DNA from 2 places in the Bacillus sp. F9_6S_D1_P_5 genome. Region 1 is predicted to be linked to the other one. Evidence: riboswitches for the same ligand, from Rfam matches in the RefSeq annotation. Region 1 holds a riboswitch; the other holds the start of a gene.
What was found. Region 1 has a riboswitch for thiamine pyrophosphate ahead of tenA (thiaminase II). Riboswitches for the same ligand answer to the same signal wherever they lie in the genome.

Region 1 (10,919 bases):
AGTGCTATCGTAAGAAACGTAAAAAGTGCGATTGTCATTGTGAACTTCGCAATCAAACGTTATCATCAGGTCCTTTATTCCGTAATGCTGCCGCTGATTTTATTTAAGTTTCTGCACTTAATCAAACAGACGAACCACAAACTGTAACTATAGCTGTTCAGAATTACCAAGATACGTGTGATGGTGATGTTTATCCTTCTTATGGATATCTTTGTGGGGAATTAATTAACGATGATAATGGAGGTTCGGATGATACTGTGCGAAACGGTAACGGTGGATGTATCTATTGTGAGCCTGAGGGAATAATCCCGTTTATTGGTTCATCTTCTCGCTCCTTTACTAATTAAATCTTCTTCTGAATACGAGAATGTATTATATACCCCACAGTCATCTTCAGGGCAGTACAAACCGTATTCATGAGGTTTCAGTTGAAATTTCCTACTAAATAATTTTGCACCTACTTTGGTTTCATCAAGCAAATTTACTTCATAATCTCGATTTAATAGGATTCCCATAAATACAGTACCATCCTATTTCCTTATTACATTCTTTACATTTAATTTTTCCTTATACTTTATCACTCATCGTTACTTCCCCTCATATTATGTATATCCAATTATGTCTAGGTTCCCGGGCTCCTATGAGATAACTTTACCACCCGACACATAAATCGTACAAATTGAAAATGACGTTTTTGGGAATTTTACGAAAAAATATTTTGTATCACCAATCAACCCAGCAAATTGACCAGACTCAATAAGAAACACAAAAGCCGCGATACATATGCACCGTGGCTGAATATATAAATGAAATTGGTCTTTTCGTCCTTCTTGCGGATTCTTACAGCCCTTGCCCGTTCTCCGGTAACGTTTTGTGATAAATGGGCTATGATCATGGATTATGAACGTATAGATAGGTTATCCCCACACTATTCTTTTTTCAAAGAACTGTATAGGTATAGCGTAATCTTGATTCTGTTTTGAGAAATCCCCGGAAACGTCCCCTTTTTTATCGAAAAAAAGTCCTGCATTTATGCAAGACAAATATAAATTTAGGACCTTACTTAGAAAAAATTACTGACGAGATTTCATACTACTTATTCTTTTGGAGACGGAAATCTTGCGGCTTCAAAATGTGTACTATTTTCTACATTTGAAATAACTCCAGTTACATGTGTTTTAATTAAATTCATTTATAAAAATTATATAATGCTTCATAAATGGATTCCTTTTTTCAATTATCAATATTCATATGTTACAATAGTACCAGTTGTATCAGTAGTACCATTAAAACCACCACAGCGACCTCCACAACCTCCACAACGACGAGCAGCATCTTCAATATAGTAATATGGATATTGGTTTAGTTGGTCCCAATACACAATATTTCCAGACTGGTAATCATTAAGGCTTAACGCTTGTAGTTCTTGTTGAAACTTATTCATTTTCATGACCTCCGTTTATACATTTCAACCTTTTCAATGCTTTCCGATATTTCTGTTCGTTAAATCTAAGTAGAGATAGCGCTATAAACTAAGTCCAATACGTACACCTACAAAATATGACCTATCAGTAGATGATGCACCTTGTTCATATACGTATTTTTAGGTTGTTTTTTCCATGGGCTCATTTTTATAAATTGAAAAAAGACGCACTTAGAATGGTGCGTCTTTTTGTGATACTTCTTTTGTAAAATCATACACATAGTTATTATCCATACCTATGAATAGCAATACCCCTACTCATTATCCAATTACATCTTTTACTTCTGTATTCACTGGCCACTGTTCTAACGTATAAGCCATTTCCCAAAATGAATATTCATATTGACTACTAATAATAAAATGCTGTTTCATTCGCTTACGATCAGACTCTGTCACCTTTTCAGCGATAATATCTAAACGTGTAATTTGCTCTTCAACTAATGTACGGAACCAATCAGATCCGTAAGCAGAAATCCATTCATTATAAATTGGCTCTTCTGGCTGACACTCTTTTAAACGTTCTCCAATTTCATAATACAACCAATAGCAAGGTAAAATTGCTGCGATGATATCGCCTAAATGCCCTTCATACGCCGCACGATACATATGTGAAGTATATGCGTATGCGGTTGGAGCAGGAATAAAATTATCTTTTTCTTCTTGTGTAATCCCTAGTTTCTTCGCAAAATTCTCATGTAAAGATAATTCTGCTTCATATGTATTTTGAGCATGGTGTGCCATACGAGCAGTCGTTTCTAATTCCTGTGCTTTTGCAGCCCCTAACGTTTGTACTCTAGCAAAATGACTCAAATAATATGAATCTTGAAGCACATAATAGCGAAAACTAGCTAAATCTAACGTTCCTTCACCAAGTTTTTTTACAAAAGGGTGATGAAAACTAGCTTCCCAAATTGAATCTACTTCTTTACGTAATGATTGTGAAAAAGTCATATAAATCCCTCCAAGTAATTTATTTAATTTAGTTATTTATCCACAGTTATTAACGCTTTAAAATAAAAAAACTTTCTTTACAGACATAAAGAAAGTGAAATTGACAGTATTTATTGATGAAATAGCAATGTCTTTTCCACTTCCCTACGCTGGCATTAACCAGATCAGGTACTAAGAGTCTCAAATTTCCATTTGATCTCAGCCTCTAATAGGCCCCCCTAGTGGATAAATATTTAATTTTCGTATTGTATTCATCATAACATACTTCATGTTACTGTCAAAAGTATTCATGATACTGCTACTTAAAATCCTTCTTCTTTTCTTACTCTCAATGAAGTTTCAATAATCATATCTAATAGTTTACTATAATGAATACCAGCTGCATCTGCACTTTTTGGTAGTAAACTTGCTTGTGTCATCCCTGGTAATGTATTAATCTCCATTACATATGGAATACCGTCCTTCACCATCATATCAACCCTTGCATAAACGCTGCATTTCAATGCTTTATAACAAGCCAGTGACGCTTTGTTTACACGTTCCTTCAGTTCAGCTGGAAGTTCGATAACTTCTTCAATTGTACTAGCATCATCATATTTCGCATTGTAATCAAAGAACTCAGCCGCATGCCGAATTGAAATGATAGGTAACTGTTTCCCATCAAAAATGGAACATGTAATCTCTTCACCTTTTATATATTTCTCTATTACTACTTCAGAATCCCATTCGAACACAGTTTCCAGCATTGAAATTAATTCGTCTTTATTGTAGACAATCTTTACTCCAACACTTGAACCACCAGAGTTTGGTTTTACTACTAACGGAAATCCTAACTTATCTAATTCATCAACATTAAGATCCTCCATTTTTGTAAGTTCAATCCAATCTGGCGTTTCTATTCCTTCATAACGTAAAATCTTTTTCGAAATATTTTTGTTCATACATATACCGCTAGATAACATATTGCTGCCGCTATAAGGAATACCTAAACTTTCAAGCGTTCCTTGAACTGTCCCATCTTCTCCGTATTTTCCGTGTAATGCGAGTAGTGCAAAATCAATGTCTTTCGCTTTTTCGATTAAATCCATTTTTTCATTTAACGTAATTGGTACGATTTCATATTTATTTTTATCTAAATTTGCAATCATTTCGTTTCCAGTCATAATTGATACTTGTTTTTCAGAGGATACTCCTCCCATAATAACGCCAATTCTCATTTCCTCAACTCCAAATTTCATTTTTTATTGTATCACCGATTATTTTGATTCCCCGAACTATTTCTTCTTCTTTCAGGCGGGAAAATCCTAATCGAAACGTGTTCGCTCCTCCTCCATCAGAGAAAAAAACATCTCCAGGAGAAAATGTAACCCCTTGCTCATAACACTTTTGTAAAAGTGTGCGGGCATGAATTTTTTCTTCTAACTCTATAAATAAATGAAGTCCACCATCACCGGTCATTCTTTGAAACGGAATGTACTCGTTACACGCCCCAACAGCTAACTCATATTTTTTCTTATAAACAGACCTTGCCTTTTTTAAATATTTTTCAAAATATCCTTCATGTAAATATTGAAATAAAACCGCTTGATCTAGCGTTGATGTGTGTATTGTTCTTGCTCTTTTTACACTTTCTAAATGATGGATTAGCTCTTTATCTGCGATGATCCATCCTACACGTAAACCAGGGAATAGTACTTTTGAAAAGCTACTAATATAAATCACATTATTACCAGCGCCAGCAAAAGTTAATAATGGTGCTAAATGTGAACCTGAATAACGTAGCTCTTCATTAAATCCATCCTCTATAATAGGAATTTTATATTTTGAAAATAAGCTCATCAGTTCTGTTCTTTTCTCTGAACTCGTAACAATACCGGTTGGATTATGATAAGAAGGAATTAAATAAGCAAAATCAAACTCTTTTTCACGCAAGCTTTTTTCAACTTCGCTCGTATCAATACCATCTTCATTCATATTAATTCCATGAATTTCAAGGCCATGTAAGCGGAACAACTTCAAAGCAGCATGATGTGTCGGATTCTCACAAATAACTCGCCCTGATTTTTTCGATAGCGAAGATAGTACAATGTCTAATCCTTCTGTAAATCCATTTGTAATTAATATATCTTTATTTGAAGTATCTACACCTTTCATTTCCATATAATGAAGTAGATAGTTCATTAACGGTCTATAACCTTTTGCGTAGCCGTAATTTAATACGACATCACCTTCAATGGACATACGAGTAAGAAAAGCTCTTTTGAAATTTTCCACATCAAATAGCTTTTCGTCCGGAGAAATACTGTTAAAAACTATCATTCCTTTTTCCCAGCGGACACCATGTTTCATTAAATCTAATTCATCCGCTAATAAGGTAACTGTATTAAGTTTATTTTTCCAATCTATTTCAACAGACGAAGTGTTTGAAATATCAACCTTCGCAACAAAATTCCCTTTTCCTTTAACTGCATAAATAAGCCCTTCTTGCTCTAAATCTGCATACGCAGCAAGAACAGTATTTCTGCTCACACTTAGTAATTCACTTAGTTCCCTTGTTGAAGGGATTTTTTGATTCCCGAGCAAATGCCCTTTCATAATCATCTTTTTTACATAATCTTTCAATTGAATATAAACGGGACGCTCTTTCACAACTTTAAAATCTTTAAACAATTCCTTACCCCCTACAATCATTTTTGCATATTTATTTCATTCTCAAAAGGTCCACTACATATGTATTTTTTATAAAGGGCGGTACGGTTTTATAGGGTGCAGCTTTAATCAAGGGGAGATTCATGCCGCTCATTGATTATTAACTCTCACCACTCAGGAGTTTTACTACCCGTTAATACGTGACAAATCTTTACGATATAAGTTAATTATATCTTTTAAAGCAGCTGCTGCGGCTCCGCGTGGATTAGAAGCACCACCAATTGTAGTAACTTGCCCCATCGTATCGGTAAAGAACGTAATCCCTTTTTCTGTCCCATTTACTTTTGCCAGCGGATGATCTTTATCTATTTCGCGCGGTTCCACATTAAGAGCCACATTTCCAACCTGATCCTTATATGCAGAAGCTATCAATTTAATATATTTATTATGTTCCTTAGCATTTCGAATTTGTTGTTGCGTAACATGTTCGATTCCTTTTATATGTATATCTGAAAGCGTATTCTCTGCTCCCATTAAACTGTTTGTTAAAAGTAACAATTTACACGCACTATCAGAACCACTTACATCTAATATTGGGTTCGTCTCAGCAATTCCTTTACTTTGCGCCTCTTTCAATGCTTCTTCAAACGTAATATCTTCCTCATTCATTTTCGAGAGAATATAATTTGTAGTCCCGTTTAATATTCCTTCTATTTTTTCAATATGGCATCCAGCTAAACTAAATTGCCCAATATCTAGTGTCGGTAATGCCGCAGCAGTTGCACCACTATATCGAATTCGTACATTTGTGATTTTTACTGCTTCATTTATTTCTCTCCAGTTTGTAACGAGCGCACCTTTTGAAATTGCTACTATATCCATATGTTTCTCAATCGCTTGCTTTATATATTGTTTCCCTGGATTTCCATCTTTAAGATTTGTAACAGTCGATTCCACCAGTACAGTACCACTTATGTTATCTGTTGCTCGTTCCTTCGGATGATGTTCAATATATTCTTCAATTGCAGAGCTACCGCTACCATACCTTAATAAGTGATGAATAGATAAGCCATCCTCATTATGAATTGCAACATTTCTACCTAAAACGCCACTTAAAACTAACTCTATACCATATGTTTCATATATATATGAATATTTTTCATTTAGTAATTTTATAAACTCTCTTCCTACTGTTCCATATCCTGATAATACAACTTTAATTTTCATAATATCCCCCCATATTTTTCTACCATATCCCTCTTTCAATATAATATAAAGCGCCCTCGAATTCCATCGAGAGCGCTTTATTATTACCTATTTTGGTAATCTTGATAGCTTTTCTACAATTGTTCTATAAAACTCTTGAATACTAGAAAAACCTAACGTGTCTGAAACACTAAGTCCTATCATGTCGAGATGGTCCCAATTTGCTTTCGTTTCGATATGATTCCATTTTCCAATCTGTAAAGCCTCATTATTATTTACAGCAGTATTATAAAAAGGTGCAATCATAGAATTTGTATTTACTACACCGTCATTTTGCCACCAAGAAGTATCAATGAATGGACGATTTTCTTCATATCTCGCATAAGAACCTAGGAAAAATGCATTGCCCATTAACACTTTATTCATCGTTATATGAGGTATATGTAAACCTGTTATAGGTGCTGCTTGTGATGCATGTCCACTATAGGATAAGTAATACACATCTGATTGCGTCTTTACCCAATTATTAAGCTCCTTTGCACCATCTGTACTTAAATCCCATTGACTTATATCTTTTGTATCTTTCCAAAGTGAACTATTTATAATACGATCAGTATATTGGAAAAAGGACTCTCCAGTATTCTTCTTTATCCCCCATTGATCCAATTTAAAATCATATAATGATAAATTACTGTTTCCTCCTAAACTTGCAGCTGCAATGAGTAAATCTTTTACAAACGGCAACAGAAGGCTTCCATCAGCAAGTGTTGTCCCATTGTGAGGAGTTGCTAATGTTGTCACACTATGAACATATGATTTCTTGCCCTCAAATAGTGGTGATATATTCGTGTTCGGATGATTTTTCACATAATTTTTTTCTTCAAAACTACCTTCTTTTAATAGCTGTACTAATGTTCTAATCGTTTGTCCACCCATGCTATGCCCAACTAAATGAACTTTATTTGTTTCACTCCAATTCGGCGCAAAACCACTATAAGTTCTACCAAAACGATTGTGTCCATGTTTCTCAGCATGTGCGCCACCGTAGTCTACTGTACCACCATTAATTTGAGCATATAATTCACATGCGCGATCCCAGTTACTAGAAACAGGTCCAACAGCAGCAGTATGTACTGTATAGCCACTTCTTTTTAAATCTTCTTGTATATCATGAACACCACCCCAATATTTAACCCCTAACATTTCTTCTCTACCCCACCCAGCAAATCCATTCACTAGTATGATAGGATAATTATTTTGCTGCTTCTCTTCAGCGTAAGTTATTTTTGCTACTAATAAAAACATAGTCCCTATTGCTAATAAACATATTTTTAAAAATAATTCCCCCATGCTTCCTCCCCCTAATAAAACGTTTACATTTTTCTATTAAAAATGAGTTCTTAACTTAAACATAATGTAAAGTATTTTATATACATTGTATATAGAGAAAACATACACAAATGTTGATAAATATTAATTCAAGTGAGGAATTAATTTTACAATATAACTTGTAAATCTGATTATTAGGATTTATAATTAGATGTGGTTTCCTCATGTAAAATAGCTTTAATAATTACAAGAAAACTAATTTTATTACTTAAGGAGGAAAAGGCATGCAAATCGGATTAAATATTCATACATTATCTCAACCTACTAAAATAACTCCGTCTAATCTTGAGCATAATACGATCTCTTCTACTAAACTTGAAGATAAAAAATCAAATGATCCCATCAAATTTGATATTCGTTCATCTGAAAAAGAGATGAAACAACCTGAGCATAAATTTAATGAATTAGATTTATGGAAGATGCTAAAAGATAAAGGTGTTCCTTTATGGATGATACTTGAAATGCTTCAAAAATTCCGTAAAGAGAAGGAATCTCAAAATAATTCGGTTCAAAATCCAAATGTGATTGAAGAAACAAACGAGACTCGATTAAATGAAGTAATGTAATCTATGTTATATGAATGCCCTAAACTAAAAAGAGTTCGAGGTTGATAAAATTTCTATCAACCTCGAACTCTTTTTTAATATTTTTCTCCAATCGTTACAAACTGAAATGATACTTCCCCTTGATGATCTTTAATTAACTTTTCTACTTTTACTTTTTCATTTATTAATGTATTATCTGTCGACATTTTAGGTTTTTCATCACCTAAAGACTCATTCAAGTGGAGAAGATGCATTTTCGTTTCATTTGCTTTTAATTCTTTATACACACTATCTTTTGCTACAATTACATACCATTGCGTTGGATATTTACGAGTGTTACCTATCCAAGCATCACTACCGTATTTAACAGCAATCTCATTGCCTTCTAATTCAATACTTTTTAAATTTTTTTCATCTTCTTGTGCCAACAAAAGCGATCCTTCTTTTGGTAACTTTGGTAACGTATCTATAGGTCTAAATTGGGATCCATTCTCTCTTTTACGAAAAACCTTTGTTTTAATCAATGCTTGTGCTGTAGATTCATTTAAAATTAATACTTGTCCTTGTCCAAATGTACCTGTTTTCACAGAAAACACTTCATTTTCTTTCGTAATTTCCTGATAACGATTCATAATTGATAAAGTATTATTTTCATCTCCAATGATTAATACACCGTTAGCTGGAAATCTGTTTTCATTTTTAGAGCATGCACTTAAACTTATTAACATTAATATACTTAAAATGAAAATAGATAATATTTTCTTCATCACAGTTCCTTTCATAACTCAAATTGTTTTTACATGCTTTTATGCAGTCTTACTTGCTCATATTCCCTACTGTTCCATAGTTTTATAAAGCTTTTGTAAATAACGCCAACGAGTCATATAGAAATATAAAACTTGTATACAAATAAATGAAATTAAAATTACAATAGAACTATTTAAAATAGAAAAATCGACTAATTGTTGCAATGCCATATAAGCAACCACTGTGTGAATTACTGCAATGATAATCGGTAAAAAGAACATTAATAATAACTGTCTCGTTACAACTTTTTTCAACTCCCGTTTACTTAATCCCATTTTCGAAATCATTTTATATTGTTGTTGATCGCGATCCAAATCAGTATATAACCGGAAGTAAATAAAACTAGCGGCAAATGTGAAGAAGACGATTCCAACTAAAACACTTGCCATCAATAATAATCCATTCGTTTGTTTTGCCTCTAATAAACTTAAAGTCAAAGCTTGAAAATAGAAATTACCTTCTCTTGCATCTTCATCGAATATACTATTTAATTGATTTGAAATTTCTTTCGTCTTTATCCAGTCATCTACAACAAATCCGTATGTACGATGTTGAATAACTACATCATCTTGATTGGTATTAAAAGGAATACCATCATATACACGATCTTGAACTGCGATAAAAATACCGCTCGTATCATGTGGTAAAACTAAATTTTCTACAGCTTTTTTCACACGAAATGTCTTTATCCAATCTCCTTCAATGACTTCAATATTCTTTTTATAATCACCATTTTTAAATTCTTGTTTTTGTGATACCATTCCAGGGATTAGTAATATTTCATCTTCTTTTTCAATTGTTTCTTGTTGATATCCTAGTGCTCTCGCAAGTTCGTTATATTCACTTAACTTCATTACATATACATTACTTTCTGTATATTTATAAGAAGATGAAGCCGTTCGATATGGAATGTTCGCATCAGCAAGATGTTTTTTTATAATAGAGAGATGTTTATCCACCATTTTATCTTTTTCAGGTCCTACATATAGAAACGTATATGGGTTTGTCATCCTTACCAATTCTTTATTCCCAATAGCAGCTGTCGTACCAATTGCTGTAAAAGCAACCGCTGAAATAATAGACACTATAAAAAACATCGTTGCATTATCTTTCATACGGTATATTAATTCTGAAAACGTTAATATATTTGTTCTTTTTAAAAAGAAAGATTCACTCCTTTTCGCAAGATGCAATATATAAACGCTACATTGTGTATATAAAAAGTACGTTCCTATAATTACTAAGAGTACACCCATTACGAGCATAATAAAACTATGATTTTGAATAAAGCGAAATACTGAAATGTATCCATACCCTATACTAATTAAAGAAAGTAACGATAATATTATTGAAGCTTTCGGTTCAGGCTTTGGCTTTTCTCCAGCTTGAATAAGTTCCACAAGTTCGGTTACTTTAACCGTTTTAAATGTAACTAACGAAACGATTAAAAATAAGACAAGAAACGTGAAAACTGTTAATAATACAGCCTGCACCGGTATATAAAAAGGTAAGCCATTACTAATCATTAATACACTCGCACTTATTAGTAAAACTAGTTTAGAAAATATGAGGCCAATGAGTATCCCAATACAAATTGAGCCAAGTCCAATTAACATATTTTCAATTAACAATAACTTCTTAAGCTGTCTCATTGACATACCTTGCATCATTAAAATGCCAAATTCTTTCTTACGCGTTTTTAAAAACGAGCTCACTGAATATAGAATGAAGAAGAATGAAAAGACAAAAATCAAACCTTGGGATATTTGAAATCCTAATGTACCAAATGTACTTATTGTTTTACTTGTCGATTTCAACTCCCCCTGTAAATCAGGATGGAATAATAAAAGTGCATACGTAAAGAAAATCATAATCGAAAATGCACTACT
Region 2 (20,823 bases), on a different contig from region 1:
CCATCTCCACAAACTTTTCTAAAAGTGTTTTCAAATAAAGAAGGGGATGGAATTGTGCTTGATTTTTCATGACAAGTGCAGATTGTACTGGAATTGGAATCGATAGAGATTGAACATAGTCACAATGTATATTTAATTTTTGATAGGCTTCATATTCTTTCGATAAATTTCTTAATCCATTATCAGTAGTTGTATATAAATATGAATCTTCATTTGAGAAATTACAGTCGATTTTATATGTTTGCACAGTTTCATTAATAAATTGTAGAGCATGATTATTTGCTTCATAGTAAAGCCTAGCTTTTTCCAAACCGAAATGATTTATTAATTCATCATAAATTAGATCATGTTGAGCTGTTACCTTTGCTGTTGTATGCCCAGTTGTTCCGTTTAAAATAAGACCAGAATCAATTAAAACAACATCGATGCCTTCTTTCGCAAGTAAATAGGCAGTAGTAATACCTGTAATACCAGCACCGATAACAGCAACTTTCGTTTTTACATTTTCGGATAAAGGGGGAAAAGTAGGGATTTGAGTAGATTCAATCCAATAAGATAATGGGAATTGTGGAAATGTATCGCTTGTCATTATAGAAACCTCCCGATTTTAGAACAATTTTCCTTTTAATATTTCCATAAGATATGAAATTCATGTGTGCTGTTTTAGGGAGGGGCTATTTTTATTAAAAGAAAGATAAAGTTATTTTAATATAATTTTTGATGTTGTCGGTATGAAGAGATAGGAGTTGTGTAAAGCTAGATTTAGGTGAGTTTATTTGTTGTTTACACAGAGAATTCTTGAATAAGTTAGAGTCTATAGTATATTAGTGTATGTATATAGATAATGGATGAAACCTTATAAAATCTATGTTTTTTCTTTAGTGAAATAAAGTATAATTATAAAAATATAACCAACTTTTATTACTAGGTCATAAAAGTTGTTGACAATATAGAAATTCTATTGATATGATTCATCATGTGGAAAGGTTGATAGAGAGTAAAAAGAGAAATGTTTTTCATTGATAATAAAAGCGAAAAAATAAGTGACGATAGAGTGAGTATATTTTCCTTATACATAGATGCTTTTTTAATCACCTAGTAAAATCAATCTGGAAGCAAGAATTGATATATGTAAGTTGCGCAAGGCGCGGCATAAGAAAGGGGCAAAAGGATGAAGGAGCTTCATACGTTTGGGTGGTATGCAGCACGTGTATCACCACATTTGCCGAAAAAAGCATTTAAACCAGTTCCGACTCGTTTATTTGGTGGACTGGCTTATTTGCTTGTGGCATTGGCGGGATTAATATCGATTGGTGTATTTGAATTGAATGTGTGGGCGAATCTAGGAATTGCGATTGTTCTTGGGTTATGTTTTGCTTCACTTGGGTTTTTAGGACATGAAATTTTACATGGAACTGTTGTAAGAAAGGCATGGCTTCGAGATTTCTTAGGAGCAATTGCGTTTATGCCATTATCAACAGGACCTAAACTTTGGAGAAAGTGGCACAATGCAACGCATCACGTTCATACACAACATGAAGAGAATGATCCAGATGCATGGCCTACACTTGAGAAGCTTAAAAAGAGTAAGTTTTTGAGCTGGGTATATCGTATGCCTCTTCATGTACGTTCATTCTTTAGTTTTCTGTCACTAACCATTCAATTTACATTGCATTCGACTCGAATGTTCTTTCATTTTATAAAAGAATTTAAGTCATCCAATCAAAAATCTGTATGGCTTCAACTTCTTTTGCCTTGGACAGTTTGGATTAGTTTATTGTTTATTATGGGACCTGGAAAATGGTTATTTGCATATGTGATTCCGTTGTTAATTGCTAACTTTATTGTAATGGCATATATCGCAACAAATCACCGCTTAAATCCAATTGTTCCAGTAAATGATCCGTTAGCAAACTGTTTGTCAGTAACAGTGCCGCGTTGGGTAGACGTTTTACATTTCAATTTCTCATATCATACAGAACACCATCTGTTCCCTGCTATGAGCTCTAAATACTATCCGTTAGTAAAAGAGAAAATTAAAGAAATGTGGCCGGAACGCTATCATGAGATGCCAATGACAAAGGCTTTGGCAGCGCTATGGAATACACCACGTGTGTATTATCAAGGAAGTGAATTAGTAGATCCGCATAGAGAGCATTTCTATGGTTCTTTAGGAAACGGACTAGATCCTCATAATATTTCATATCGTGAGGAACATATAGAGGAAGAAGAGAGTATTAAAAAGATAAATCAGTAAAAATTGATATATGTTGTAGTGAAAAAGCAAGCCATCTCAGGCTTGCTTTTTTTTTATAAAGAAACTTCCTTTTTTTTCTTTGCACTAACTTGAATTGAATTTGTTTCTTTTCGCTGTAGTCGTTTTTCTAAAAGATTAACAAAATAAGTAAATAGAAGAACAAGTACGAGGTAATATAAACCAACGATTATGTATGTTTCTAATTGTTGGAAGTTACCTGCAGCAATTGATAAACCTGATCCCCATAATTCGGATAACCCTACATATGCAACGAGGGAAGAGTCCTTTAACCCAATAATAAATTGATTTCCTAAAGGAGGAAGAGATTGACGAAATGCTTGTGGCAGTACAATACGGCGCATCGCTAAAGGATAAGGCATACCTAGAGAACGAGCAGCTTCCAATTGTCCACGGTCAATAGATTGGATGGATCCGCGGAAAATTTCAGTAATATATGCACCGTTATGGATTGCTAAAGCAATTGCTCCTGCCCAAAAAGGAGTAAAAACAACAACGGATGTAATTCCAAAATAGAGAATGGCAATTTGAACAATTAAAGGTGTACCACGAATAATGGCGATGTATACATGAGCAATACTATTTAAAACTTTATTGTTAGAGATGCGAAAAAAAGCGAATAGTAATCCAATTAGTGAACCGAGTAATAGGGATGTTAGTGTTAGTTGTAATGTGATAATAGTAGCCTTTAAGAGTGTGGGATAAGTAGACATAAAAATTTCAAACATATGTGTCACCTCATATTGTATGGATTTTGGTAGGGAATGAAATGCCCCACTGATTATTATCTCGGACTACTTGGGAGTTTTACTGCCCAGAAATAGCGAGATAAAAAGTGGGGCATAATTTATGAAACATTTGAATAGCTAATTTACTTCGTTTTTTCCTCTTCCCCAAGAATGTTACGTCCAAACCATTTTTTACTGATCTTTTCATACGTACCATCTTTAATAATTTCATCTAAAGCTTTATTTACTTTCTCAACCATTTCTTTATCATCTTTACGAATCGCAATTCCCATTTCATCAAGGTTTAATGGTTTACCAGCTTCTTTTATATTTGATTTACCTTCTTTGATCATACGTAAACCAACCATTTGATCTGTGATTACTGCGTCAATACGTCCAGGCTCTAAGTCCATAAGTGCAGTAATATCGCTATCGTATTCTGTAATTTGATCTGTATGTTTTGCAACAAGGTCTTTAAAGGTACTAGCTTTTACAACACCAATTTTCTTACCTTTCAAATCTTCTGGAGAAGAGATAGATGCATTCTTTTTAGCAACAAAAATTTGGGCGCCAGAACGATAATAAGGATTTGAGAAATTAACAGCTTTTAATCGTTCTTCTGTAATTGCCATACTACCGAGTATTGCATCATACTTTTTTGCTTTGAGACCTTGGATTAGTGTTTCCCACGGATTTGTAATAGGAGTAGGTTTCATATTCATTTTTTTCGCAAGTGCCTCACCTATTTCTACATCAAAACCGGCAAGCTTTCCGTCATTTTCTTTATAGTTAAAAGGTTTATATAAACCACTCATTGCATAACGAAATTCTTTTTCACCATTTGAAGAAGTAGTAGAGCTTTCCTTACTACAGGCTCCTAATATGAAGGATGTACATAATGTAATACTCGCAACAATAGTTAATAGTTTTCTTTTCATAAAACCCCTCCTATATATTGATCATACGGATGGTTTTAAGTATGGTATTTAGATATTGTATTTAGATATTGTATTTAGATATTGTATTTAGATGATTAGTTGTGCACCGTATGAATGTATTTCTTTTTGTTTGAAACAGAAGTTACACTATAAAACGTTGCGTAAAAATTGTTTTGCTCGTTCATGTGATGGAGCTGAAAAGAATTGCGCTGGCGGAGCATCCTCTACAATTTTTCCATCATCCATAAAAATGACGCGATCAGCTACATCTCTTGCGAAATTCATTTCATGAGTAACAATAACCATGGTCATTCCTTCTTCAGCAAGTTCTTTCATAACTTGCAGTACTTCTCCAACAAGTTCAGGGTCTAAGGCTGAGGTAGGTTCATCAAATAGCATAATTTTAGGATTCATAGCAAGAGCTCGTGCAATGGCAATGCGCTGTTTTTGACCACCTGAAAGGAGGTGGGGCGTTACAGCTGCTTTATCTTGTAAGCCGACTTTTTGCAGAAGTTGATTTCCGATTTCCTTTGCATTTGCTGCTTCTAATTTTTTTACATGAATAGGTGCTTCTATGATGTTTTCTAGTGAGGTCATATGGGGAAAGAGGTTAAAGTGCTGAAAAACCATACCGACATTTTCACGGACTTTGTTTAAATTTGAATGCTTTGGATCAATTCGTTCACCTTGTAAGTGAATTTCACCTTCATCGTACATTTCTAAAAAGTTAAGACAGCGAAGTAATGTACTTTTACCGGAACCACTGGCACCAATTAAAACAACAACTTCTTTTTCTTGTACTTCTAAATCAATTCCTTTTAAAACATCAAGTGAGCCAAATGATTTTACTAGATTTCGAACCTGAATCATACAAAACCCCCAGTCAAAAATAAATTTTACAAATGTTGCCCCTTATTTCTGTTATTAGTCACAAATTGTCAGAATCCTTTATTTTTTTTAGTGGATTTGATATTCAAGGAAATAATAATTTTTCAAATCCCTATATCCTTCTATAATGAAAATATGGATAATAATATATAGGTAGTATTTATATTGCTTATAAAAAGGGGGAAAGAAAAAATGGAAAAAGAAAGGAAGAAATTTTCCTTTGGCTTACGTATGCAGCTTATGCTATTTACTACAATTTTAGCTTTTATTACATATTCGACAAGTTTAATTTTTATTTACGTTATATATGATTATTTTCAAGGTTATGTAAGTCAAACCGTTTATAATATCATTGTTATGCTATTAGGTGTAGTATGGTCTGGAATTTTAGCGTATGGAGCAGCAATCTTTTTAATTAAACCACTTCGAAAGTTGGAGGAGGCTGCGAGGAAAGCAGCCGATGGCGATATTCGTGAAGATGTCCCGTTACCAAAAACAGACGATGAGATTAAATCTTTAAGTGTTGCATTTAATATGATGCTAGGAAACTTAAGAGGCATGGTACAAAATATTGATACTACATTTTCGTATACAAATAATCAAGTTCAGCAAATTAGAAGACAAACAGGGGAAGCGACAAAGCAAGCGCGAGGTGTTTCGGAAACTCTTGCAGAGATTTCTTCTGGAGCTGAGCAATCAGCGGCATCAATTCAAGCGATTGTTTCTGCTGTTGATACAACAACTTCTATTGCAAGTGAAGTAGAAGAAAAAGCAAAACAGTCTGATGAGTTGTCTTTAGAAATGGTTCAAGCTTTAGGACAAAGTACACGTGTCTTTACTTCTTTAATTCAAGGTATTCAAACGTTGGCAAAAGAAAATGAAAATTCGATGCAAAATGTACAAAAGTTAGAAGACCGAATGAAACAAGTAGAACATATTGTTTCTGTTGTGAGTGAGATTGCGAGTCAAACGAATTTATTAGCACTAAACGCTTCTATTGAGGCAGCTCGTGCTGGAGAGCATGGAAGGGGCTTTGCAGTTGTAGCTGAAGAAGTACGTAAACTTGCTGATGAAAGCGATCATTCTGCGAGAAATATATCGCAATTATTACGGAATATGCAAGAGGAAGTGCAACAAGTCGCATTTAAAATGACAGAGCAAGTAAAAACAGCTAAAGAAGAGGCGAAACGTGGGGAAGCTACGGAATTAATTTTAAAAGAAATGTCATCAAGTGTTATGGAAGTAGCCGATGCAACGAAGAAAATTAGTGGCTATATGAACGAACAAGTGAGGCACATTCATCAAACTGGAGCACAAACAAAGGCTGTAGCAGCAATTGCTGAGGAAACATCAGCTGGTTCACAAGAAGTGGCGCGTGTGACGTTGCAACAATCTAAAAATATGGTAGTAATCGATGAATTACTAAAGGATTTAGAGCAGCAAGCGGCGGACTTGAAACAAACAATTGAACGATTTTCAATGTAAAAAGGAAGAACAGCATTCTGTTCTTCCTTTTTTTACGTATGAAAAGGAGGGATACTTTGTTGAAAACGAAAAACATTGCACGGATCATATATGGTTTTCACTTTACGCAATCTTTGAAAGTTAGATCCATAATATTTGCCAATTTCTAATGTCGATATCGGGCCAATTGACATAGTCACCTAGTGTATAAGGGTCTAAGCTTTCTCGTAAATCTTTAACCCAGCGTATGTAACGTGCGTGGACAAGAGAAGATAAGGAATGAGATTTAATTTTGTGAGAAATAAAGCATAAGAATAAGGAATCTACATAGAGTTCAATGAAAACAGTTGCAAACTATTCATATTTTGTTATGATAGTGTTACGAAAACGTTTGCATAAAAATTCCGATGGGATGCAAAAGGAGAGAATGACTATGAATAAGACATGGTGGAAAGAAGCGGTTGCTTATCAAATTTACCCACGTAGCTTTATGGATTCAAATGGTGATGGTATTGGAGATTTACAAGGTATTATTACGAAACTGGATTATTTAAAAGATTTAGGTATAGATGTAATTTGGATTTGTCCAATGTATAAGTCACCTAATGATGATAATGGTTATGACATTAGTGATTATCAAGATATCATGGATGAGTTTGGTACGATGGAAGACTTTGATGCTTTACTAGATGAAGTTCATAAGCGTGATATGAAGCTTATTATTGATTTAGTTATTAATCATACAAGTGATGAACATCCATGGTTTATTGAATCCCGTTCATCTAAAGACAATCCGAAGCGTGATTGGTATATTTGGCATGATGGCAAAGATGGTACGGAACCAAACAACTGGGAAAGTATTTTTAATGGTTCGGCATGGGAATATGATGAAGTAACAGGACAATATTATTTACACCTATTCTCGCGTAAACAACCAGATTTAAACTGGGAGAATAAAGAAGTTCGCGAAGTGTTATACGATACAGTTAATTGGTGGCTTGATAAAGGAATTGATGGTTTCCGCGTGGATGCAATCAGCCATATTAAAAAAGAAGATGGCTTCAAAGATATGCCAAATCCAAAAGAACTAAAGTATGTACCATCTTTTGATAAACATATGAATGTGGATGGTATTCAACCTTTATTAGAGGAGTTAAAAGAAAATACATTTTCTAAGTACGATATTATGACTGTTGGTGAAGCGAATGGCGTTAAGATTGAAGATGCTGAGCTTTGGGTTGGAGAAGAGCAAGGTAAGTTCAATATGGTATTCCAATTCGAACATTTAAGCTTATGGGATGCAGAGAAGAAGAAAGATCTTGATGTTGTAGGGTTGAAAAAGGTATTAACGAAATGGCAAAAAGGGTTAGAAAATAAAGGCTGGAATGCTTTATATATTGAGAACCACGATAAGCCACGTATCGTTTCAACTTGGGGAGATGATAAACAATATTGGCGTGAAAGTGCAACAGCTCTTGGAGCGATGTATTTCTTTATGCACGGTACACCGTTTATTTATCAAGGACAAGAAATTGGGATGACAAATGTTCAATTCCCAAATATTGAAGATTACGATGATGTAGCAATTAAAAATTTATATCGTGAGAAAATTGCAGAGGGCGTATCACATCAAGATATGATGGAGATTATATGGGCTTCTTGCCGCGATAATTCACGTACACCTATGCAGTGGAACGATGAGATGAATGCTGGCTTCACAACAGCAGGTGCACCTTGGTTTGGTATGAATCCAAGCTATAAAGAAATTAATGTTGAAAAGCAAAAGAATGAAGAGAACTCTATTTTCAATTTCTATAAACAAATGATTGCCTTGAAAAAAGAGCACGATGTACTGAATTACGGTACGTACGATTTACTTTTAGAAGATGATCCGCAAATTTATGCATACACTCGTACATTAAATGATGAAAAAATCGTTGTAATTAGTAATATCTCAAAAGAGGAAGCTGTATATAATGAGGGTTCATTCGCACTAGAACGCAAACGTTTGCTTTTAAATAACTATGAAGTTGCGGAACATGAACAAGTAACTACAATCACGTTAAAGCCTTATGAAACAAGGGTTTATCGTATTTCATAATAAAAAAGGATGCTCTTAGAGCATCTTTTTTTATGAAAAAAAATAAATTTCTATTGCAAAGTGAAAACGCTTTTATTAAAATAGATTTATGAAAACGGTTGCGTAAAGATAAAAATGAAGTAACATAAGGAATCGTTTTCATAATAGAAACAGAAATTATAATTTAAATCATTACGTTGTTATAAATAAAGGGGAGGAAGAACAGATGAAAATTACGTCTTTTGATTTTTGGCAAAAGTTCGGGAAAGCATTATTAGTTGTTGTAGCTGTAATGCCAGCAGCTGGTTTAATGATTTCTATCGGTAAGTTAATTGGGATGTCTGCTGGGGATGTTAACGCAGTTCATACAATCGCTCGCGTAATGGAAGACATCGGTTGGGCAATTATTACAAATTTGCACATCTTATTCGCGGTAGCAATTGGGGGATCTTGGGCGAAAGATCGCGCAGGCGGTGCATTCGCAGCGCTATTAGCATTCGTCTTAACGAATAGAATTACAGGAGCTATATTTGGCGTAAACGCTGAAATGTTAGCGGATTCAAAAGCGAAAGTTTCTTCAGTATTAGCAGGAGATTTAATTGTAAAAGATTACTTTACTTCTGTACTTGGTGCACCAGCATTAAACATGGGAGTTTTCGTAGGGATTATCACAGGTTTCTTAGGAGCTACTTTATATAACAAATATTATAACTATAACAAACTGCCACAGGCATTAGCATTCTTTAACGGAAAACGATTCGTACCATTCGTTGTAATTGTTTGGTCTACAGTTACTGCAATTGTATTATCACTTTTATGGCCATTCATCCAAAGTGGATTAAATGAATTTGGTCGCTGGATTGCAGCTTCAAAGGATAGTGCACCAGTTGTTGCACCATTTGTATATGGAACGTTAGAGCGTTTACTATTACCATTCGGTTTACATCATATGTTAACGATTCCGATGAACTACACAGAGCTAGGCGGAACATATACGATGTTAACTGGCTCAAAAATTGGACAAGTTGTAGCAGGACAAGATCCTTTATGGCTTGCATGGATTACAGATTTAAATAACTTATTAGCAAATGGAGATACAAAAGCATATAACGATCTATTAAATAATGTTGTACCAGCCCGATTCAAAGCTGGACAAGTTATCGGTTCAACAGCAGCGTTAATGGGTATTGCATTCGCAATGTTCCGTAATGTTGATAAAGAAAAACGTGCAAAATATAAACCAATGTTCTTATCAGCAGCATTAGCAGTATTCTTAACAGGTGTAACAGAACCAATTGAATTCATGTTCATGTTTATTGCTCCAGTATTATATGTTGTATATGCAATTACAACAGGACTTGCATTCGCATTAGCGGATTTAATTAACTTACGTGTTCACGCATTTGGATTTATTGAGTTAATTACTCGTACACCGATGATGGTTAATGCAGGACTAACAAGAGATTTAATCAATTTTGTTATCGTTTCATTAGTATTCTTCGGTCTGAACTTTACATTATTCAATTTCTTAATTAAAAAGTTCAACTTACCAACACCAGGACGTGCAGGTAACTATATTGATAATGAAGATGAGTCATCAGAAGGAACAGGAAATGTACAAGATGGTTCATTAGCAACAAAAGTTATTGATTTATTAGGTGGAAAAGAAAATATTGCTGACGTAGATGCTTGTATGACTCGTTTACGTGTAACAGTAAAAGATTTAGATGTTGTTGCACCAGAAGCACAGTGGAAACAAAATGGTGCTTTAGGACTGATCGTAAAAGATAAAGGTGTACAAGCAGTATATGGTCCGAAAGCTGACGTATTAAAGTCAGACATTCAAGATATGTTAGGTGCGTAATAATATGAAATTGCTAACTTTAAACTGTCACTCTTGGCAAGAAGAAAATCAAATAGAAAAGATAAAATATCTTGCTAAAGTCATTCAAGAAGAACAGTATGATGTGATCGCATTGCAAGAAGTAAGTCAGTCGATAGGGGCTGAAAATGTATGCGGTAACAAGAAAAAAGATAATTTTGGACTTTTACTATTAGAAGAGTTAAAAGCGTTACATGTAAAAGATTACAATATTACTTGGGATTTCTCTCATATTGGTTATGATGTGTATGAAGAAGGATTAGCGATTGTAACGAAACATAATGTTGTAAAAGAAGATACGTTCTTTATTTCAGAAAATAAGGATACAACGTATTGGAAAACGCGCAAAATTGTAAGTGCAACAATTGCTTATAATGGTAAGAACATCACGTTTTACTCTTGCCACCTCGGTTGGTGGAATGATGAAGAAGAGTCATTCACAGGTCAAGTTGATCGTTTAATGGAGCGTGTAAGTCGTAACGAACTTTCCTTCTTAATGGGTGATTTTAATAATAACGCCCGTTTGCAAGGTGAGGGTTATGAATATATGATGCAAAAAGGTTTGTATGACACATATGAACTAGCAATAGAGAAGGATGAAGGAACAACTGTCCAAGGTGAGATTGCTGGTTGGGATGAAAATAAACATAATTTACGCATCGATTTAATATTGTGTAACCAAAGTGAAAAAGTTCGTTCTTCAAAAGTTATTTTTAATGGTACAAACCGAAAGGTGATTTCAGATCATTTCGGTGTAGAAGTACAAGTAGATATATAATAGAAGAAATCCTCACAGATGATGAAAAGCTGTGAGGATTTTTTTAAGGAATACAAGTATTTCCAAGAGAAAATACTTGTATTTTTTATGACATTTCCTATATATTTGTTATTATTGAATGTAAAACCGATTTGGTCATTTTGTATTCATACTTTGACTGACTTCGTTATATAATGTAGTAAGTCAAAGTTATTGGGAAAAAATAGTTCGTTTTTGGTTAATCCACGATGTAGAAAGTGATATAATTGCAAAATGTATGTATCATTTTCTAAAGAAGGAAAAATATATAATTAGGTGATAACTTCTATGAAACAAATTTGGCGTATTTATAAGACAGATTTACGGAATGTAGCTAAACATTGGGCTGCAATTGTTATTGTTTTAGGATTAATGATTTTACCATCGTTATATGCATGGTTTAACATTAAAGCTTCCTGGGATCCGTACGGAAATACAAAAGAGGTTCCCATTGCAGTGTCTAACCAAGATGCAGGCTCTAATTTAAGAGGGAAAGATATTAATATCGGGGAAGAAATTGTAGATTCTCTTAAGAAAAACAAAAATCTTGGGTGGAAATTTGTAGATGAAAAACAAGCAATTCACGGAGTTGAGCGCGGGGATTACTATGCAAGTATTACAATTCCAAAAGATTTCTCTGAAAAGATTGCAACTGTTCTGGATGAAAATCCGCAGAAACCAGAACTGGATTACTATGTAAATGAAAAGGTAAATGCGATTGCACCGAAAATTACAGCAAAAGGTGCATCAGGTATTACAGAAGAAATTAGTAAAAACTTTGTTAAAACAGCAAACGGTGAGATTTTTAAAGTTTTTAACGATCTTGGAATCGATTTAGAAACAAACTTACCAAGTATCGAGAAAGTAAAAGATCTTGTATTTAAGTTAGAAGCGCAGTTCCCAGAAATGAATACACTGATGGATAAGGCGTTAGATGATGCGACTCGAGCAGAGGATATTGTGAAAGTAGCACAAAAAGATTTACCTGTTGTAGAGAGTGTCATAAATGATGGACAGGAAGCATTGGCGAATTTAGATAAGTTCTTTGCAAGACAAGATCAAACATTAAAAAATGCTCCAGGGAAGATAAGAAATGATTTAGTAGTAGCACAAGGTGTTATGGATAGTGCAGCTGCATTTACTGACTTTTTAATGAATCCAGGTGTTGATTTAAACATTCCTGATTTCTCTGGAATGAATGGACTACCTGAATTCCCTGCAAGACCAGACCTTTCTAAGCTGAATAGTGATGGTTATAAGGGAATAGCACAAAATATTAATCAAACAGTAAATAATGTTTTAAGCTCATCACGTGCAGGAACAGCTTATGGGAAAAGTGTTGTAAATGGATTGCAAAATGGTCAGTTTGATCCAGAGCAAGCAAAGAAAGATTTAAATGCAGTATCAGATCAACTGCAAGCTCGTACAGAAAATATTTCATATCTTATTAATATATTTACTGAACTTCAAAACTCAGCCACGACTGATTTTGGAAAAAGCTTCTTCCAGGGGCGAGTGGATCGCTTAACTAAGCTTAAAGGTAGTATGGAAAATGCAAATAATGGCATTAAAGATATTGTAAGTGTTATCGGTACAGGACAAGAAGTAAAGAAAGATGTAACAGATGTAGCAAATCAAAAGTTAGATGCAGCAAATGCATTAATTGATCAAGCGGAAAAAGATTATAATGAAACATTTGTAGCAGATTATAAAAAAGCAGTTAGCACTGTAGATCAAGCTAAAGCAAATGCGAATGAAATATATGATAATGCAAAAGCGGATTATGAGAAAGCAAAGAATAGCCTTGAAAGTACTAAATCTAGTGTTCAAAAAGCATTAGAGGATGTACAAAATAGAGGTGTTAATGGTTTAGAAGGTTCGAAGGAAGCCTTAAAAAGTTTAAATGGTCAATTCCAAGCTGGAATTGGTTTAATTGATGATATGATTCCTGTTCTAGAAAGTACAAATAAGGTTTTAGCAGATGTAAATAGTGATAAAAACCTTAATAATGGAATTGCGAAATTAAATAAAGCGAAAAGTAGTCTGCAAAAAGGTGTAGAGGCAACGAATAAGGGAATTACACTTCTTAACAATGGCCAGAAACCTACAAAAGATGTAATTGAAAGTATTAACAACGCTGCGAAGGGCGGATCAGCTCAATTAACGGATGTATTATCGACGTATGATTCAGAAATTGTACCTAATTTCAATACAGCAATTGCTCGTACAAAAGAGATGTCGAAAAATACAACTCAAATTTTAAATGATGCAGACAAAAAGCTTCCAGATGTAAAAAAACTACTAGAAGATTCATCAAAAGGCTTAGTAGATGGTAAAAAGAAATTAGCAGACATTAAAGCTGAAATGCCGGAAACTGAGAAAAAGATTAAAGAATTAGCAAATAAAATTCGTGATTTTGAATCTGAAGAGGATTTAAAAGACATCATACGTTTATTGAAAAATGATGTTGAAAAGCAAAGTGACTACTTTGCGAATCCAGTAAATTTAAAAGAGAATAAATTATTTGCGATGCCGAACTACGGTTCAGCAATGTCACCATTCTATACAGTGCTTGCATTATGGGTAGGCGCATTATTAATGGTTTCATTATTAACAGTAGAAGTACATGAAGAGGGCGCGAATTATAAGAGCCATGAAATTTACTTCGGACGTTTATTAACATTCTTAACGATAGGTCTTTCACAAGCGTTTATCGTATCAATGGGAGATATATTCTTACTCGGTACGTACGTAGTCGATAAGTTCTGGTTTGTATTATTTAGTTTATTTATTGGTGGGGTCTTCGTTTGTATCGTATACTCACTCGTTTCTATTTTCGGAAACGTTGGGAAATCGATGGCGATTATTTTACTTGTACTGCAAGTAGCAGGATCGGGCGGAACATTCCCAATTCAAATGACACCAGCGTTTTTCCAAGCGATTTATCCGTTCTTACCGTTCACATATGCAATTAGTGCAATTCGTGAAACAGTAGGTGGAATGCTGTGGGATATTGTAACTCGAGATTTACTTGTGTTAAGTGCTTTCGTAGTAGTTATGATTGTTGCTGCGTTATTACTGAAAACACCAATTAACAAATCAAGTGAAAAATTCGTTGAGAACGCAAAAGGAAGTAAAATCATTCACTAAAATAAAAGGTTCCTACCGATAGAGGTAGGAACCTTTTTGTTTAATCAAATTTTAATTTTTTTAACGCTTCTGCGAACGGGTTGTTTAATGGTTCTTCTTCTTTGTTCTGTTGTTTCATGTATTTTTGAACGTCGCGCTTATCAGCTTTATTTCCAGATTCTTTTTTACGTCTCTCTTGGAATGTGGAAAGTTTTTCGCGATAGCCACATTTACATGCAAAGATTTGTCCTGCACCTTCACCACGTAATTCTAACTTCTTCTTACATTGCGGACAGCGAGCGTTTGTTGTACGAGATACATTTTTACGGTGACCACATTCACGATCTTGGCAAACGAGCATCTTTCCTTTTTTGCCGTTTACCTCTAGCATTGGTTTACCGCAGTCTGGACAAGACTTCGTTGAAATGTTGTCATGCTTATATTTTTTATCACTCGATTTAATTTCAGATACAATTTCTTTCGTATAGTTCTTCATTTCTGAAATGAACACTTCTTTTTTCAGTTTACCTTTTGCGATAGCCTCTAGCTTTTGTTCCCATTCACCAGTTAGTGTAGGTGATTTTAATTCTTCTGGTACTAAATCAAGTAACTGACGGCCTTTTGAAGTAATGTGAATATCTTTACCACGTTTTTCAATTAAGAATGAATTGAATAGCTTGTCGATAATATCAGCACGCGTTGCTACAGTACCTAATCCACCAGTTGATTTTAATGTATCAGCAAGTTGTTTATTTTGCGTATCCATATATTTTGTAGGATTCTCCATTGCTGAAAGTAAAGTCGCCTCGTTAAAACGTGCAGGTGCTTTCGTTTGACCTGATGTTTGCATAATTAACTTTACAGTTAATGTATCGCCTTTTTCGATGCGAGGTAAAAGTTGCTCTTTTACGTCATCCATTACATCATCATCTTCAAAGCGGTTTTCATATACTTCTTTCCAGCCGGCATGTAAAATTGTTTTTCCGCGTGCAATGAACGTTTCATTGCCAACTTTTGTACGTAACGTTAGTTGCTCGTATTCGAATGCTGGGAATAAAACAGCTAAGAAACGTTTTACAACTAAATCATAAATTTTACGTTCTTTATCTGTGAAGGCGGAGAAGTTAACGTATCCTTCAGTCGGAATAATTGCGTGATGATCGCTTACCTTACTATCATCAACAAATGATTTATTAGCCTTAATAGGCTTTTGTAATACTTTATGTGCTAAAGGACGGTACTCTCCAACTCCACACGCCTTTAGACGTTCTGGAAGTGTTCCAACGATATCAGATGAGATATAGCGTGAATCTGTACGAGGGTACGTTAACACTTTATGTTGCTCATACAATTTCTGCATAATGTTTAATGTTTCTTTTGCAGAGTAACCGAACTTTTTATTTGCATCACGTTGCAATTCAGTTAAATCGTAAAGACCAGGAGAGAATGACTTCTTCTGTTTTTTATCAATTTCCACAACAGTAGCATTATGTTTATCTAAAACTTTTACAATATCATCAATTTTTTCTTTATTAAAACTGCGGCTATTGCCGTTAGTATCTTGCCAAGTTAGCTTTAACTGATTCGTCGTTTGTGCTTCGATGCCGTAGTAAGTTTGAGCTTTGAAGTTCTTTATTTCATCTTCACGATTAGCAATCATAGCGACAGTAGGTGTTTGCACACGGCCGCAATTCAGCTGGGCATTAAAGCGAGTTGTTAGAGCTCGAGTCGCGTTAAGACCAATGTACCAGTCAGCTTCTGAACGTGCGACAGCTGAAGCGTATAAATTGTCATATGCTTTACCTGGTTTTAAATTTGCGAAGCCATCTTTAATTGCTTTATCAGTAACAGATGAAATCCATAGACGTTTGATCGGTTTGTTAACTCGAACTTTATCGATAATCCAACGAGCGACTAATTCTCCTTCGCGCCCAGCATCTGTCGCTACAATAATGTCATTTACATCTTTTCTAAGAAGCTGACTCTTCACAGCATTAAATTGTTTACCAGTTTGTTTAATAACCGTTAATTTCAAACGCTCGGGTAGCATCGGTAAATCTTCTAAATTCCACTTTTTATATTTCACATCATAGCTTTCTGGATCTGCTAATGTAACGAGATGGCCTAAAGCCCAAGTTACAATATATTTACTACCTTCAAGGTAGCCGTTTCCTTTTTTATCGCACTTCAGTACGCGAGCAATATCACGTGCAACGGAAGGCTTTTCAGCGATTATAACGCTTTTTGACATATTAAAAACATCCTTTCAAATTTCCATACGTTAACTATAGCATACATCTTCTTGAGATTCAGTTTCGCTCTAGATTTGAACGCTTTTTAGTGGAGTGAACAAAATCTGTTTGAAATCAAATGCTATCGACAGAACATAGTATGCACCATGATGAGACTATGAAAAAAGATACTTATTTATTATGCTTATTGTTTTATTAGTTTCCTCTATATTAAATAGAAAAGTAAAGAACTTGTTATTTTATTAGAATAAGAGTAGACTTTGAAGTAGAAGAATAATAAGCACATGGGAGTTTGTGGATGCAAACTGAGAGTATGACTAATCCGTCATTGACCATTTGAACCTGTTGGATAATGCCAGCGTAGGGAGAGTGTAAAAGCACATGTTCAGGCACTTTGCGTACGCGCAAAGTGCCTTTTTGTGTATCTCCCATCACTATAGTTAGGGGATGAGAAGGATGAATATGAAAGAAATTAGTAAAGTAGTGGATTTGGTGAGAGAATCTAATCCGCTCGTTCATAATATTACAAATGTTGTTGTAACAAATTTTACAGCTAACGGCTTGTTAGCGTTAGGAGCATCACCTGTAATGGCGTATGCGAAAGAAGAAGTAGCAGAAATGGCTAGCATTGCTGGAGCGTTAGTATTAAATATGGGGACACTTCGTCCTGAAGAAGTAGAAGCGATGTTACTTGCGGGTAAATCAGCAAATGTGAACAATGTACCAGTACTGTTTGATCCAGTTGGTGCAGGAGCAACATCGTATCGAACAGAAGTTGCGAGACATATTCCAGCCGAAATCGAATTAGCAATTATTCGCGGAAATGCAGCTGAAATAGCGAACGTTATTAATGAGAGATGGGAAATTAAAGGGGTAGATGCTGGTGCTGGAAATGGCAATGTCGTAAGTATTGCAAGGCAGGCAGCGGATGAATTAAATACAGTAGCGGTGATTACTGGAAAAGAAGATGTTGTTACGGATGGAGAGCGAACGATTCTTATTCGAAATGGTCACTCTATTTTAACGAAGGTTACGGGAACTGGTTGTTTACTAACTTCTGTAATAGGAGCATTTGTAGCAGTAGAAACGGATTATGTAAAGGCAGCGGTAGCGGCATTAACGTTTTATGGTGTAGCTGCGGAACTGGCAGCTGCCAAGACTGTGGAAAAGGGACCTGGTAGTTTCCAAGTTGAATTTTTAAATCAGTTAGCGAATACTACTTCAGGTGATATTGAGAAGTACGGGAAGATTGAGATTATATAGTAAGGAGGGGAACTAGATGCCGCGTATTACAAAGGCTAAAATGTCTGGATTATTATCAGTATATTTTATTATGGGAAGTAATAATTGTACGAATGATCCACTACAAGTATTGAGAGATGCACTGGAAGGCGGTATAACAATTTTTCAATTTCGTGAAAAGGGGGAAGGCGCTTTAACGGGAGAGGAACGTATTTGTTTCGCGAAAGAGCTACAAGCAATTTGTAAGGAGTACGGTGTACCATTTATCGTAAATGATGATGTGGAACTAGCTCTCGAGTTAGATGCAGATGGCGTGCATGTTGGACAAGATGATGAAGGAATTACTTCTGTTCGTGAGAAAATGGGAGATAAAATTGTTGGTGTATCTACACATACAATTGAAGAAGCACGCTGGGCAATTGAAAACGGAGCTGATTATTTAGGTGTTGGTCCTATTTTCCCAACGAGTACGAAAAAAGATACGAAAGCTGTGCAAGGAACGAAAGGTTTAGCTCATTTTAGAGAGCAAGGAATTACAATACCGATCGTCGGGATTGGTGGCATTACAATTGAAAATACAAATTCAGTTATAGAAGCGGGTGCGGACGGTGTTTCTGTTATTTCTGCGATTAGTTTAGCGGAATCTGCTTATGAAAGTACGAAGAAGCTAGTAGAGGAAGTAAGTAAGAGTTTGTAGAAAAAAGCTATGTAGTATTAAAATGCTACATAGCTTTTTTCGTATTAATCATTAGAAATAGGGGGGATTATTTGAAACGAAATAGGTTTGTAGAGTTGCAGAATGAGTTGTTTCGTTTATTTGAAAAAGGGAAATTTGATGCCATTTATAGATGTATAGGTGAAGCGGAAAGAGAATTTCCTGAAAGAATAGATAAAACGAGTTTTTGGAAAGCTTGTGCATATTCAGTAGAAGGCAAGGATGAAGAGGCGATTGCTATTTTAAATGGAGCTATGCAAAAAGGGATATGGTGGAATCCCCATACACTTATGTATGATGAAGACTTAAAGGGATTGCAAGATAAACCAGGTTTGAAAGCAATAGTAAAAAGGTGTGAAGAAATATTTAAGAAACAGCAGTTAACAGCTAATCCGGAGCTATACAGTTATGGGAATGAAAAAGCAAAAACTGGCTTATTTTCTTTACATTGGAGAGGATCAAATATAAATGATTTTGCACCATATTGGTGTGAAGAAGAAATACTAAGTGAGTATATGTTAGGTTTTTCTCAATCCTCACAAATATATGGGATGAACTCTTATAGTTGGGATAATCATGAAATAGCTATAAAAGATGTTATGACAACTTTTAATGAGTTCACAGATAAGTATAAATTGGGAGATATCATTATTACAGGAGCTTCTCAAGGTGGGAGTATAGCAATAGAGTTAGCGTTAAAGAATATGTTAGGGACTCAAAAATTTATTTCAGTTATACCTGCTATTCGAGATGTAGAGGCGATTGAAAGGATGGTTGTATCAAGCCAGGTAGCAAATATGAAAGGATATATTATTACGGGAGATAAAGATCCATTTTATGAAAACACACTTCAATTAATGTCTATGTTTGAGAAATATAATGTGGACTGTAATTTAATTGTGAGAGAAGGCTTAGGTCATCTTTTCCCAAAGGACTTCACGCAAATATTAAAGAACATAATAGAAGAATGGACAGTTAAAAATCTTTAAACAAACGTTTGATTAAAAAAGCACAAACCCTTTAAGAATGTAGGTTTGTGCTTTTTCTTTAAAACATAATTGATATTAAGAGCATTCCAATTCCGATAGAAGTGAATGTTGCAATGAGGCCTGGAATCATAAAGCTATGATTTAAAACATATTTACCAATGCCAGTTGTACCAGTGCGATCAAAGTTGATGGCAGCAACGATTGTTCCATAGTTTGGAATGAAGAAATATCCATTTACTGCAGGGAACATCGCGATTAGTAGTGCTGGTGGAATACCGAGTGATAATCCAAGAGGCATTAAAGCACGTACTGTTGCGGCTTGGCTATATAGTAAAATAGATAGAATGAATAATGCGATGGCAAATAGCCATGGTGCACTTGTTACTAGGTGCTGAATTGATCCTTGAATCATATTTAAGTTTCCATTAAAGAAAGTATCTCCCATCCAAGCGATACCGAAAATAGCAACAACTGCTGTTGCCCCTGCTTTAAAGACGTTACCAGACACGATGCTTTCTACATTTGGTTTACAGAAAATAATAATAAGAGCTGCGATCGTTAACATAACCATTTCAATTGTGTTTGGCATGGAAAGACGAACTAACTTCCCGTCAACCATCCATCCTGGACGAAGTGCCTCAAACGAACCGAGAAGTACAACAAGAAAAGTTGCTACTAAGAAAAGGATAACGGATAGTTTAGCGCCTTTTACACCAACAAATTCCTTTTTCTCTTCAATCTTAGGAATCATACCTTCTTTTAATCGTTTTAAGTATTCAGGGTCTTCATTTAAGTCTTTCCCCATTTTACTAGCAACAAATGCAGCTACCATACAAGCGATGAAAGTAGAAGGGATACTTACTTTTAGAATGTCTAATAAAGTGATTTTATAGTCAGCTAGCATTGCTAAAAGTGCAACTGTTGCAGCTGATATAGGACTAGCTGTAATTGCTTGTTGGGAAGCGATTACGGCAATTGACATCGGTCGTTCCGGTCTAATCCCAGATTCGCGAGAGACTTCTGCGATAACAGGAAGTACAGAATAAGCAACGTGACCAGTTCCTGCGCAGAGTGTAAATAAATAAGTAACAATTGGAGCAAAGAATGTAATACGCTTTGGATTTTTTCGTAATGCTTTCTCAGCCAGATGAACAAGGTAGTCCATTCCTCCAGCGGCTTGAAGTGCACCGGCAGCTGTAATTACTGCTAAAATCATAAGCATTACATCAATAGGAGGAGCTGTAGGTTGTAAATGGAAGACGAAAACAAGTATTGCCATACCGACGCCACCCATTACTCCTAAACCAACTCCGCCTAGGCGTGCGCCAATAAAGATGCAGAGTAGTAACGTAAGAAATTGTAGCCAAAACATGATAAACTACCTCCGAAATTCATTAGTTAAGATATATTTGAATAATTTAATTTGAACGAAAATTAAAATAAAT

Region 2: it holds a riboswitch for thiamine pyrophosphate, as region 1 does, so the genes downstream of both, thiM (hydroxyethylthiazole kinase) here and tenA (thiaminase II) in region 1, are expected to answer to the same signal.

What each region holds. Positions count from the first base shown of each region.
Region 1 covers NZ_JBTREW010000045.1:1,137-12,055, reverse strand. Annotated here, with positions in the region: gene ACUXEY_RS27840 (hypothetical protein) at 1-107, shown strand, start outside; gene ACUXEY_RS27835 (hypothetical protein) at 321-515, opposite strand; partial or broken gene ACUXEY_RS27830 (ABC transporter permease) at 1,097-1,180, opposite strand; gene ACUXEY_RS27825 (heterocycloanthracin/sonorensin family bacteriocin) at 1,241-1,450, opposite strand; gene tenA (thiaminase II) at 1,745-2,434, opposite strand; TPP riboswitch at 2,559-2,664, opposite strand; gene ddlB (D-alanine--D-alanine ligase) at 2,737-3,651, opposite strand; gene pdxR (MocR-like pyridoxine biosynthesis transcription factor PdxR) at 3,656-5,104, opposite strand; gene ACUXEY_RS27805 (homoserine dehydrogenase) at 5,270-6,310, opposite strand; gene ACUXEY_RS27800 (esterase/lipase family protein) at 6,398-7,639, opposite strand; gene ACUXEY_RS27795 (DUF3914 domain-containing protein) at 7,903-8,244, shown strand; gene ACUXEY_RS27790 (lipoprotein BA_5634 family protein) at 8,319-8,990, opposite strand; gene ACUXEY_RS27785 (ABC transporter permease) at 9,057-10,919, opposite strand, start outside.
Region 2 covers NZ_JBTREW010000011.1:99,350-120,172, reverse strand. Annotated here, with positions in the region: gene ACUXEY_RS15385 (FAD-dependent oxidoreductase) at 1-589, opposite strand, end outside; gene desB (Delta(10) desaturase DesB) at 1,172-2,257, shown strand; gene ACUXEY_RS15375 (amino acid ABC transporter permease) at 2,311-3,003, opposite strand; gene ACUXEY_RS15370 (ABC transporter substrate-binding protein) at 3,147-3,941, opposite strand; gene ACUXEY_RS15365 (amino acid ABC transporter ATP-binding protein) at 4,089-4,811, opposite strand; partial or broken gene ACUXEY_RS15360 (HAMP domain-containing protein) at 5,022-5,372, shown strand; gene ACUXEY_RS15355 (methyl-accepting chemotaxis protein) at 5,364-6,314, shown strand; partial or broken gene ACUXEY_RS15350 (BBE domain-containing protein) at 6,347-6,548, opposite strand; gene ACUXEY_RS15345 (glycoside hydrolase family 13 protein) at 6,727-8,394, shown strand; gene ACUXEY_RS15340 (PTS transporter subunit IIBC) at 8,600-10,237, shown strand; gene ACUXEY_RS15335 (endonuclease/exonuclease/phosphatase family protein) at 10,242-11,033, shown strand; gene ACUXEY_RS15330 (YhgE/Pip family protein) at 11,340-14,201, shown strand; gene topB (DNA topoisomerase III) at 14,242-16,431, opposite strand; TPP riboswitch at 16,707-16,816, shown strand; gene thiM (hydroxyethylthiazole kinase) at 16,880-17,695, shown strand; gene thiE (thiamine phosphate synthase) at 17,712-18,371, shown strand; gene ACUXEY_RS15310 (alpha/beta hydrolase) at 18,443-19,378, shown strand; gene ACUXEY_RS15305 (anaerobic C4-dicarboxylate transporter family protein) at 19,437-20,750, opposite strand.